DNA from 3 places in the Brassicibacter mesophilus genome. Region 3 is predicted to be linked to each of the others. Evidence: a T-box and tRNA genes for the amino acid it is inferred to sense, from the RefSeq annotation. Region 3 holds a T-box; the other regions hold tRNA genes.

Region 1 (3,290 bases), on a different contig from region 3:
AGGCGTGTTTTTGCTAGCACTTTTAAAAATAGATATGATACCTGCTTTTATAGTCACTATTATAACTGTTGCAGGAGTTAGTGCAATAGGCTTAATATGTACATTGATATATGAAAGAATAAAAGATAAGGAGGAAGAAAAGGATGATCTTAGTAAATACTAGCAACATAGCTGATAAAGAAATTGTTCAATCCCTTGGTCTTGTAAAGGGAAGTACAATAAGAGCAAAGCACATAGGTAAGGACATTGTATCTGGTTTTCGACAACTAGTAGGCGGCGAACTAAAAGAGTATAGTGAAATGATCGAAGAAGCTAGAAAAATAGCAACAGCAAAAATGGTTGAAGAAGCTGAGTTATTAGGTGCTGACGCAGTAATTAATATAAGATTCTCGACTTCTGCTGTAATGCAAGGAGCCGCAGAAATCCTAGTATACGGTACAGCTGTTAAAACAAAATAAAAAGTAAAAACCTATTGGGAATCCAATAGGTTTTTTTATAGTTATTCCACATTTTAGATACAGAGAGCATAGTAATTATTAGCACAACCATGTGGCAACTAGAATTCTACTATGTTTTTACCTAATAAGTAAATACTGTTTCATAACAGCTTGCAATAAAGTAAAAGATCAGATTTGTCTCCTGGGAGAACAGTTAATTCTATTAATACACCAGCAATAAACTTAACTTTAAAATTACACTTTGAAATAAGCAAGAATTGTTAAGAGATATTCAGATTGCTTTGATATAATATCTTTGTAGCCGCTACAAGTAAGATTGGAGGGAGGATATTGAATAATTTTCAAAAAATAAAAGAAGCTATTGAATACATTGACAACCACTTAGAAGAACCTATTAGCTTTGAACTGTTAGCCGATAAGTTTCATTTTTCTCCATACTATTTTCATCGCATTTTTTCCGTAATCGTCGGCAAAACCATAGCTGTTTACGTCAGAGACAGAAGATTAGAACGCGCTTGCATGCAACTGTCAACAACAGATAGACCTATACTTGATATTTGTTTGGATTGTGGTTATGATTCAGCGCAGTCGTTTTCACGTGCATTCAAAAATACTTATGGGTTACCCCCCAGTAAATATCGTAAACAAGGCTTTTCTCCGACGGTCACAACAGTCGATGAAATGATCATAAAATTTACAAACAGATTAAAAGGAGGTATATTATTGAATCCAAATATCATAAAAAAAAACAAACTTATAATAGCTGGTATATCTGGAGATGGTAATAAAACAGGTGAGATATGGCAAGAATTTGAAAAACTTTGCATGGACATTGAAATACCTAATAAATTGTCTAGTAATGGTTATGAAATTAGAATTTACAGCGAAACAGATTGCATAGTTCATGTGGGCTTCGCTGTTTTAGATGAAAACATAAATACTAAGCTTACTACTTTAACATTACCCGCTTCACAATACGCATCATTTGATGTATACGTATCCAAGGGTTATGAGAGTGAAAATAACGCTATGGAAGAATGGTTGAGCACAAACGGAGCAGGCTATTCACAAAGATATCTTGATGGTAACCCATATGTGGTTGAATATTACGATGAACGCTTTTACGGTAGTGAAACTGGCTCTATAGTAGAGATATGGATTCCTGTCGAAAAAAAATAATATTCTATATGGCTCAAGTATAGCAGAAAGTAAGCATATCCTAGATTTTGTGTAATCCTTCAAGTGGTATAAAATATGAGCATAAACTTAGAAATTAAAATTATTACAAAAAGAAAATTATTATAAGCACCTTGTTTGGCATAAAAGTCAGAATTTTCGGATTATGTGAATAAGCTAATCATCAAGTCATATGTATAAGTAAAAAAACAGAATTCAAAAACACAGTAAATACAAGCCTATCATACAAAGTCACAAAATAGCTTAGATGATAACTCTAGACAAACTAAAACCATCTATTGATAAAATTATCTTTGTCAATAGATGGTTTTTAATTTGGTGCGGGTGATGGGACTTGAACCCATACATCATTTGACACACGCCCCTCAAACGTGCCTGTCTGCCGATTCCAGCACACCCGCATTTAAGACTAACGAAGTAATTATAGCAATAAATACGAGTGATGTCAATATATTTTTTCTCATCATTCTTTTTCTTTAGTATCTTGATATGATTCTGGTATATACCATTTGTCAATATTATTATAAATATTTAGAGTTGATGGAGTTATTTCACCCTTAATTTTCTTATTAGCTAATATAGAATTGTTTACAAAAAACAAGCTAACATATGGTAGTTCTTCGATAATATTCTTTTGGATTTTTTCATATACCTGTTTTTTCTGTTCTCTTGAAACAGTATTTGAGGTTTCATTTAACAATACATCCATTTCAGGATTCTGGTAAGCAATAAAGTTTGTTCCGCCTGCAACTTGCGAAGAGTGAAGAGCAAACGATAAATCTGGACTATATGATAAATCCCATCCTAATAGAACAACATCAAAGCTACCTGATGTTAGTTTGTTTTGCACTTCTTGCCACTGCTTATCACTCATTTCTTCGGTAACATTTTCAGTTTCACTTTCATTGTAATCTTTTATAACCTCAATACCAATGTTTCTAAGGTTCTGAGCTATTATATTTGCTGTCTTTCGCCTTAAGTCATTATATGAATTAGTTGTTAGCTTTATACTAAGCTTGTTGCCCTCAGCATCCTCGTATATACCATCTCCATTATTATCTGCCCACCCAGCAGCTTCTAGAGTTTCTTTTGCCTTATTAACATTGTATCCGTATGAATTAGCATCATCTGATACTAACCATGAGTCCGGATGGACCGGTACATCAATTTGTGTAGCATGTCCTAAATAGACTTTCTGAATAATTGATTGTCTATCTATGCCGTAAGCAATAGCTTTTCTTAGGGCTCTGCCCCTTTCACTCATAAAGAGCTCTTTTCTAAAATTGAATCCTAAAAACTCATATTGCTGAGAAGCATACTCATAAATTCTTACATTTTTATTTTGTGCATATTTTTCCCAATCCACTCCCTGACTAGTTGTTACATCGACTTGTCCAGACTCGAATGATATTAAAGATAGATCATCGTCATTGAGGACTCTACCTGCGATTTTATCTATATACGGTTTACCATTCCAGTAGTCTTCGTTAGACTGTAAAACTACAGATTTTAATTTGTTATATTCAGTTTTCTTATAAGGACCCGTTCCTACTAAATTATTCCCATTTGAAGACAGTGCATTTTCATATGGTTTATTACCTAAGAATTTATGTTTGGGTAATATTGGAAATATCA
Region 2 (3,290 bases), on a different contig from region 3:
ATTCTTACGCAACCGCCAGAAGCAAAAGTTCCTATTGATTTTGGATTACTATTCCCATGTATTCCATAAAGATACTTGAATCCAATCCAACGACTTCCTAACGGATTGTTGGGACTTCCTCCTGGTATATTCATTTTAGAATAATAAGGATTTACAACTTTATTGATTACTTTAAACTCGCCAGTAGGGGTTTGACTATTAGGCTTGCCTACAGCAACAGGGTATGTCTTAACCAATTGACCATTGTTGTATAAAAATAATTGTCTTAATGGAATATCAATTATAACCTTCACTTGCATTTCAACTTCGTTAGCGCATGAATAAGCATTAGTATTAACGGACATTATTAAAACTAATAAATATACTAGTAGTTTTTTCAATTTGGTCCCTCCTATTTTCAATGTCTATCTATATTTATTTTGGAGGTACTTTTTTTATGCAATAATTTGATAAAATTAGACAAGCTTCATGCAGAAAAGAAAGTGCATAGGAACAATTCACCTATGCACTTTGCTTATCACTAACTAATATTCTATTCTTATATTTATATGGATGGAATATTTCTTTCTCTACTTTTGTGTCTTTATCAAAAACTATAGTAGCATGATGCATAAAGCTATCTCTCATAAGATATCTTAAATCAGTAATTTTTAATATTGTGTCTTTATCTTGCTCCAAAACTTCTACATGAGTAATAGGCGTAAATTCTGAAAAATATCTTCCAAGCTTTGTTTTATATGCTTGATTAATAAGATTGTGACTTTCTTTTATAAGTTCTTTTCTAACTTTAATTTTATTCGTTAAAAAATTATATTGCCCTACTATATTAAGCTTATCAGTATCTATAATAAAATCCCACTTAAAAAAATTCATCATTGCTGGCAAAATAAATATATTACTATTCTCCTTATCTATACAATGTTTACTACAAATAACTCTATTAGCTCTTTTCTTAACTAATACTCTAAACAAAATATACGCTAAAAGTAGTATTGCAGACGCAGTTGTTTTTATCTCTCTTTCAACGTTTGTAAATGCTAAGCCCAAGCATAGAACTGTAATAAATGGATCATATAGCATTAAAATACTAGCTAAATACTTTTTATTTGTAAAAGGTAAAAATGGTCTAACTCCATAGGAGTTTAAAGCATCAAAAATTGTATGAGACATGGTTCCGAGCAAAGTCCAAATAAAAATACTAAAAAAACTATATTCATTGAAAATTAGGCTTAACCCAACAGATATAGCTGTTGAAAGCCCGATAATTCCGAAAACCGAATGTGTAAATCCTCTATGATGCTTTAAATATTGATAATCTCCCCAATACTTCACTATGATGTCTATATCAGGAGACATTGCTCCTATGACTGTTCCTAACGTTATTGGGTTTGCAATATCTATAGATTGTCCGCTTAGTGCAGCAATTCCTAATCCAATTATTCCATGTGTTATTGGGTCCATCCTTCCACCACCATTTCTATATTATCAACATTAAAATTATAGCATATTATTCGTATAATTTTAAATGTGATTAATGAGTATTTCTGTAAATATATAGTGATTTTTTTTTAATATTATTTTTTAAAACAAAACTATTGATTTCTTGATGCATATATGTTAATATACTTTTTGTAGCTAATAATGCCGAAGTGGTGGAACTGGCAGACGCGCCGGACTCAAAATCCGGTGGTAGCGATACCGTGAGGGTTCGAGTCCCTCCTTCGGCACCATTGAAAAGACTAGGTTTGAGTAACCTAGTCTTTTATTATTTCATTATAAAATTATATGTTTTTCTAACAAATCTTCTAACACTCTAAAAAATCCTTATCAAAAATCCTAGCTACTTCCTACTGATTTTCTTTGAATAGGTGTGTAAAATATCCAATTCAATATATCATTTTTTATCTTTATTAACTCCATGTATACAACACATTTTAAGTATTTAATAAAACGACAAATAAAATCATACCTCATTTTTATCACACTTAAAAAAACTAGTAATAGCTACATATCCTAAAATCACTTGAAATACTGCTAAGTAGCTTGAAACTCCTTCTATAAGAAAAGTAATAGGAATTGATATTATCTGTCCAATAAATTGAAAAGGAGAATAATATAACAGTGAATACAGTGAAAAATATAGTGCTGGCACTCCTATTAGAATTAACTTTGGTAAATTCATCTTCCATCTACCTTTCTTTTTCAATTGCTGAAGAAAATATTCTAGGCCCAGTAATACTCCTATTGCTCCATAAAGAAATACTGCTAGGAAGTTATAAGTATATGGATTGAACCGAAATGTTTTACTAAAATTCAATCTTACACTTCTAAATGCGAATTCTCCAATAAAAGCAATGCTAATAATCAAAATAGAGTAAATAAAATACCTTTTCCAAAACTTTTTATTCATGAAGTTTCCTCCCAACCTTTTCTTCAGCACATCACCATATTACTATCTGTATCTATTATTCTATACTTAACAGCTTATTCCTCTTATTACTCATCTTTTCTTATTCCTCTCTTTCCTCATAGGTTATAGTAGCTAGATAGATATTTCCGTGCTGTGAATATTCTACATCAATTATATCTAAAATCTGCTGTTCATTTTCTGCTATCCATTCATTAACCTTATCTTCAAGTCCTGAACCATCATTATACTCCACTATTGTAGCATGCTTCATTTGAAAGCCTCCTTTAGTATATTAATTTTAATATAATATATTTTTTTAAAAAGGTATTTATGAAAGATTATTAGTACAACATTGACAAATAGAAATATTTCACATATTATTTAAGGAGAAACGTAGAAAGCGGTGATATTGTGGATTTCAGACAATTGGAAACCTTTATTGAAGTTGTAAAACTTAAGAGCTTTTCTAAAGCTGCTCAGAAGCTCTTTCTTACTCAACCTACAGTTACAAGTCATATCCAAAATCTTGAAAATGAAATAGGTACGGTTTTACTTAATAGGTCTGGTAAAAAAATTTCTCCTACTGGTGCAGGAAATTTACTTTACAAGTACGCCCTTAACATTGTTAATATGCGTAACATGGCTCAATTTGATCTTGGTGTGTACAAAGGAAAAATACAAGGTCATCTTGAAATAAGCTCAAGCTCCATACCAAGACAATACGTTTTGCCTTATTTACTTAAAGAATTTACTAATAAATATCCTGATGTTACATTTTCTTTGACTGATAATGATTCGAAAAAAGTGGTTGAGAATATAATTGATGGTGATACTGATTTTGGAATTATTGGCGCAAAATTTCATTCATCACAATTAGAAT
Region 3 (3,290 bases):
AAGCTTTTGAAGCCTGGAACAATAAAGCAGAAGGTAGAACTTATACTGACTACGGATATCATATGACTATATCAGATTGGAATGAACATACAATCCAAGAGATGAGTGAAATGATTAAAGAAGGAATAACTTCCTTTAAGTTGTTTATGGTATATAAGGATCTACAGCTAAATGATGGGGAAATATACGAAGCTTTAATAAAAGCAAAAGAACTAGATGCTTTAATAGGTGTTCATTGTGAGAATGGAGATTTGATAGATAAACTTAGGGAAATTGAAGTATCAAAAGGTAATACAGATGTAATTTATCATGCTAAATCTAGACCAGCAATAGCTGAAAAAGAAGCGATATCAAGACTTGCTGCGATCGCTAAGCTTGCAGATATGTGGATTTATATAGTACACTTAAGTTCAAAAGAAGGATACGGTGAAGTAATCAATGCTAAAAGAGAAGGAATAAAAATATTAGCGGAGACATGTCCACAGTATCTTTTGTTAAATGAAGACTGTTATACTCCTAATGGAAATGACTTGTTTGAAGGAGCAAAATATGTAATGTCTCCTCCTCTCAGAGACATTAAAAGTAATGAGGCTTTGTGGAATGGAATAAAAAATGATATAATAAATGTTGTTGCTACAGATCATTGTGCATTTAATTATGAAGAGCAAAAGGAGCTTGGAAAAAAAGACTTTACTCAAATACCTAATGGTGCTCCTGGAGTGGAGAATAGATTTAAGCTTATGTATAGCTATGGAGTAAAGGAAAACAGGATAGATATGAAAAAACTTGTTGAAGTTCTTTGTGAAAGTCCTGCAAAAATATTTGGTTTGTATCCTAAAAAAGGCACTATTCAAAAAGGAAGCGATGCCGATATTGTTATCTTTAACCCAAATCATACTTCTATAATAGAATCAAAAAATCAAATCCAAAATGTTGATTATAATCTATATGAAGGATTTAAACAACATGGAAAGTTTGAATATGTTTTCTTAAGAGGGGAAATGATAGTTAAAGATGATAAGATAGTAACTTCAAAACCATTAGGGAAATATCAAAGAAGAAACAAATCCTACATATTTAATGATAATTAAAAAAACATAATTATAAAGGGAGGAATTTAAATGAGTATCAAAGCAATTAATTCATCAAAGGCACCAGCAGCAATAGGACCTTATTCACATTCAGTATTAGCAGGTAACTTATTATTTGTTTCTGGACAGCTTCCAATAGATCCAACAAATGGTGAAATGCCACAAGATGTTCAGCAACAAACTAAACAGTCATTAGAAAATTGTAAAGCTATTCTAGAAGAAGCAGGAGCTACACTTAATGATGTAGTTAAAGCTACAATATTTATTAAAGATATGAATCAGTTTGGGAAAATAAATGAAGTATATGCTGAATATTTTAATGAACATAAGCCAGCTAGAGCTTGTGTAGAAGTAGCAAGATTACCAAAAGATGCATTAGTAGAAATAGAAATGATTGTTTTTGTAAAATAGTTTGATTTTTATCTAAAAATCTGATACCATATATTAAAATAATATTAGCGTTGAAGGGAAGTAGTAAGCTTTTATATTGTTTTAAGAGAGCCACTGTTTGGTGAGAGGTGGTAACAGTTACAGCCGAACTCGTCCTTGAGCTATTAAGGTGAAAAAGAGTAGCCTTAATCGGTAAACCCGTTAAAGTTTTTGAGTGGACAGTATTCTACTGTCAATTAGAGTGGTACCGCGAACCCTTCGTCTCTATACAGACGAGGGGTTTTTTTATGTTTATAGCATATGAAAAGGAGTGAATTCATTGAGAGAGTATAATCCAAAACAAATTGAAAAGAAATGGCAGGGTATTTGGGATGAAAAGGGATCATTTTATGCATCAGAGGATAAAACAAAACCAAAATTCTATCCATTGATTGAGTTTCCTTATCCATCAGGACAAGGGCTCCACGTTGGGCATCCAAGACCATATACAGCTCTTGACATCGTTGCTAGAAAGAGAAGAATGGAAGGATATAATGTATTATATCCAATGGGTTGGGATGCATTTGGACTACCAACTGAGAACTACGCAATAAAAAATAAAATTCATCCTAGAATAGTAACAGAAAGAAACGTAGCTAAGTTTAAGGCTCAGCTAAAATCATTAGGTATGTCATTTGATTGGTCAAGAGAAATTAATACAACAGACCCTGAATATTACAAATGGACACAATGGATATTCTTAAAGCTATTTGAAAAAGGGTTAGCATACAAAAAAGAAGCATCTATAAACTGGTGTACTGACTGTAAGGTAGGACTAGCAAACGAGGAAGTAGTAAATGGTGTGTGTGAGCGATGTGGTAATGAAGTAGTAAGAAAAACTAAGAACCAATGGATGCTTAAGATAACAGAGTATGCAGAAAGATTAATCAAAGATTTAGATTTAGTTGATTATATTGACAGAGTAAAGATCCAACAGAAAAACTGGATAGGGCGCTCTGAAGGTATGGAGGTTGACTTCAATATAACTGGTGGTAGAAAGATTAGAGTATATACAACTCGTCCTGATACTTTGTTTGGTGTAACATACATGGTTATATCGCCAGAACATCCATTTATTGATGAACTTAAAGATAAAATAAATAATTTCGATAAAATCGAAGAATATAGGGAATTTGCAAATAAAAAGTCAGACTTTGAAAGAACTGAGCTTGCAAAAGAGAAAACTGGGGTACAAATTGGCGGAATTTCTGCTACTAATCCAGTTACTGGAAAAGAAATCCCTATATGGATATCCGATTATGTATTGATGTCTTATGGGACAGGAGCAATTATGGCTGTTCCTGGACATGATACTAGAGACTGGGAGTTTGCGAAGAAATTTGGACTTCCAATAGTTGAGGTTGTTGCAGGAGGAAACGTAGAAGAAGGTGCATTTACTGATATAGAAAATGGTGTATTAGTAAATTCTGATTTTATAAATGGACTAGATGTTAAAGTAGCTAAGCAAAAAATAAGCGATTGGCTTGAAGAAAAAGGAATTGGCGAAAGAAAAACTAACTACAAATTGAGAGATTGGGTGTTCTCACGCCAAAGATATTGGGGAGAGCCTATACCTTTAGTATATTGTGAAAAATGTGGATGGGTACCAGTACCTGAAGAAGATCTTCCAGTACTTTTACCAGAGGTTGAAAGCTATGAGCCCGGTGAGGATGGAGCATCGCCACTTGCTAATATTACTGAATGGGTACACACATCTTGTCCTAAATGTGGAGGAGAAGCACAAAGAGAAACTGATACAATGCCTCAATG

The links. The T-box of region 3 lies ahead of leuS (leucine--tRNA ligase). A T-box ahead of a tRNA ligase gene usually reads a tRNA of that ligase, here a tRNA-Leu.
Region 1: it has a tRNA-Leu gene. The T-box ahead of leuS (leucine--tRNA ligase) is inferred to sense a tRNA for this amino acid. The anticodon was not compared.
Region 2: it has a tRNA-Leu gene. The T-box ahead of leuS (leucine--tRNA ligase) is inferred to sense a tRNA for this amino acid. The anticodon was not compared.

Annotation. Positions count from the first base shown of each region.
Region 1 covers NZ_JBNPXI010000001.1:163,358-166,647, forward strand. Annotated here, with positions in the region: gene HNR33_RS00905 (hypothetical protein) at 1-163, shown strand, start outside; gene HNR33_RS00910 (YbjQ family protein) at 144-458, shown strand; gene HNR33_RS00915 (helix-turn-helix domain-containing protein) at 789-1,637, shown strand; tRNA gene HNR33_RS00920 (tRNA-Leu) at 1,972-2,056, opposite strand; gene HNR33_RS00925 (ABC transporter substrate-binding protein) at 2,119-3,290, opposite strand, start outside.
Region 2 covers NZ_JBNPXI010000001.1:175,304-178,593, forward strand. Annotated here, with positions in the region: gene HNR33_RS00960 (L,D-transpeptidase) at 1-380, opposite strand, end outside; gene HNR33_RS00965 (metal-dependent hydrolase) at 502-1,461, opposite strand; tRNA gene HNR33_RS00970 (tRNA-Leu) at 1,644-1,730, shown strand; gene HNR33_RS00975 (hypothetical protein) at 1,964-2,410, opposite strand; gene HNR33_RS00980 (hypothetical protein) at 2,511-2,681, opposite strand; gene HNR33_RS00985 (selenium metabolism-associated LysR family transcriptional regulator) at 2,822-3,290, shown strand, end outside.
Region 3 covers NZ_JBNPXI010000006.1:96,865-100,154, reverse strand. Annotated here, with positions in the region: gene hydA (dihydropyrimidinase) at 1-1,091, shown strand, start outside; gene HNR33_RS08930 (RidA family protein) at 1,122-1,502, shown strand; T-box leader at 1,544-1,750, shown strand; gene leuS (leucine--tRNA ligase) at 1,801-3,290, shown strand, end outside.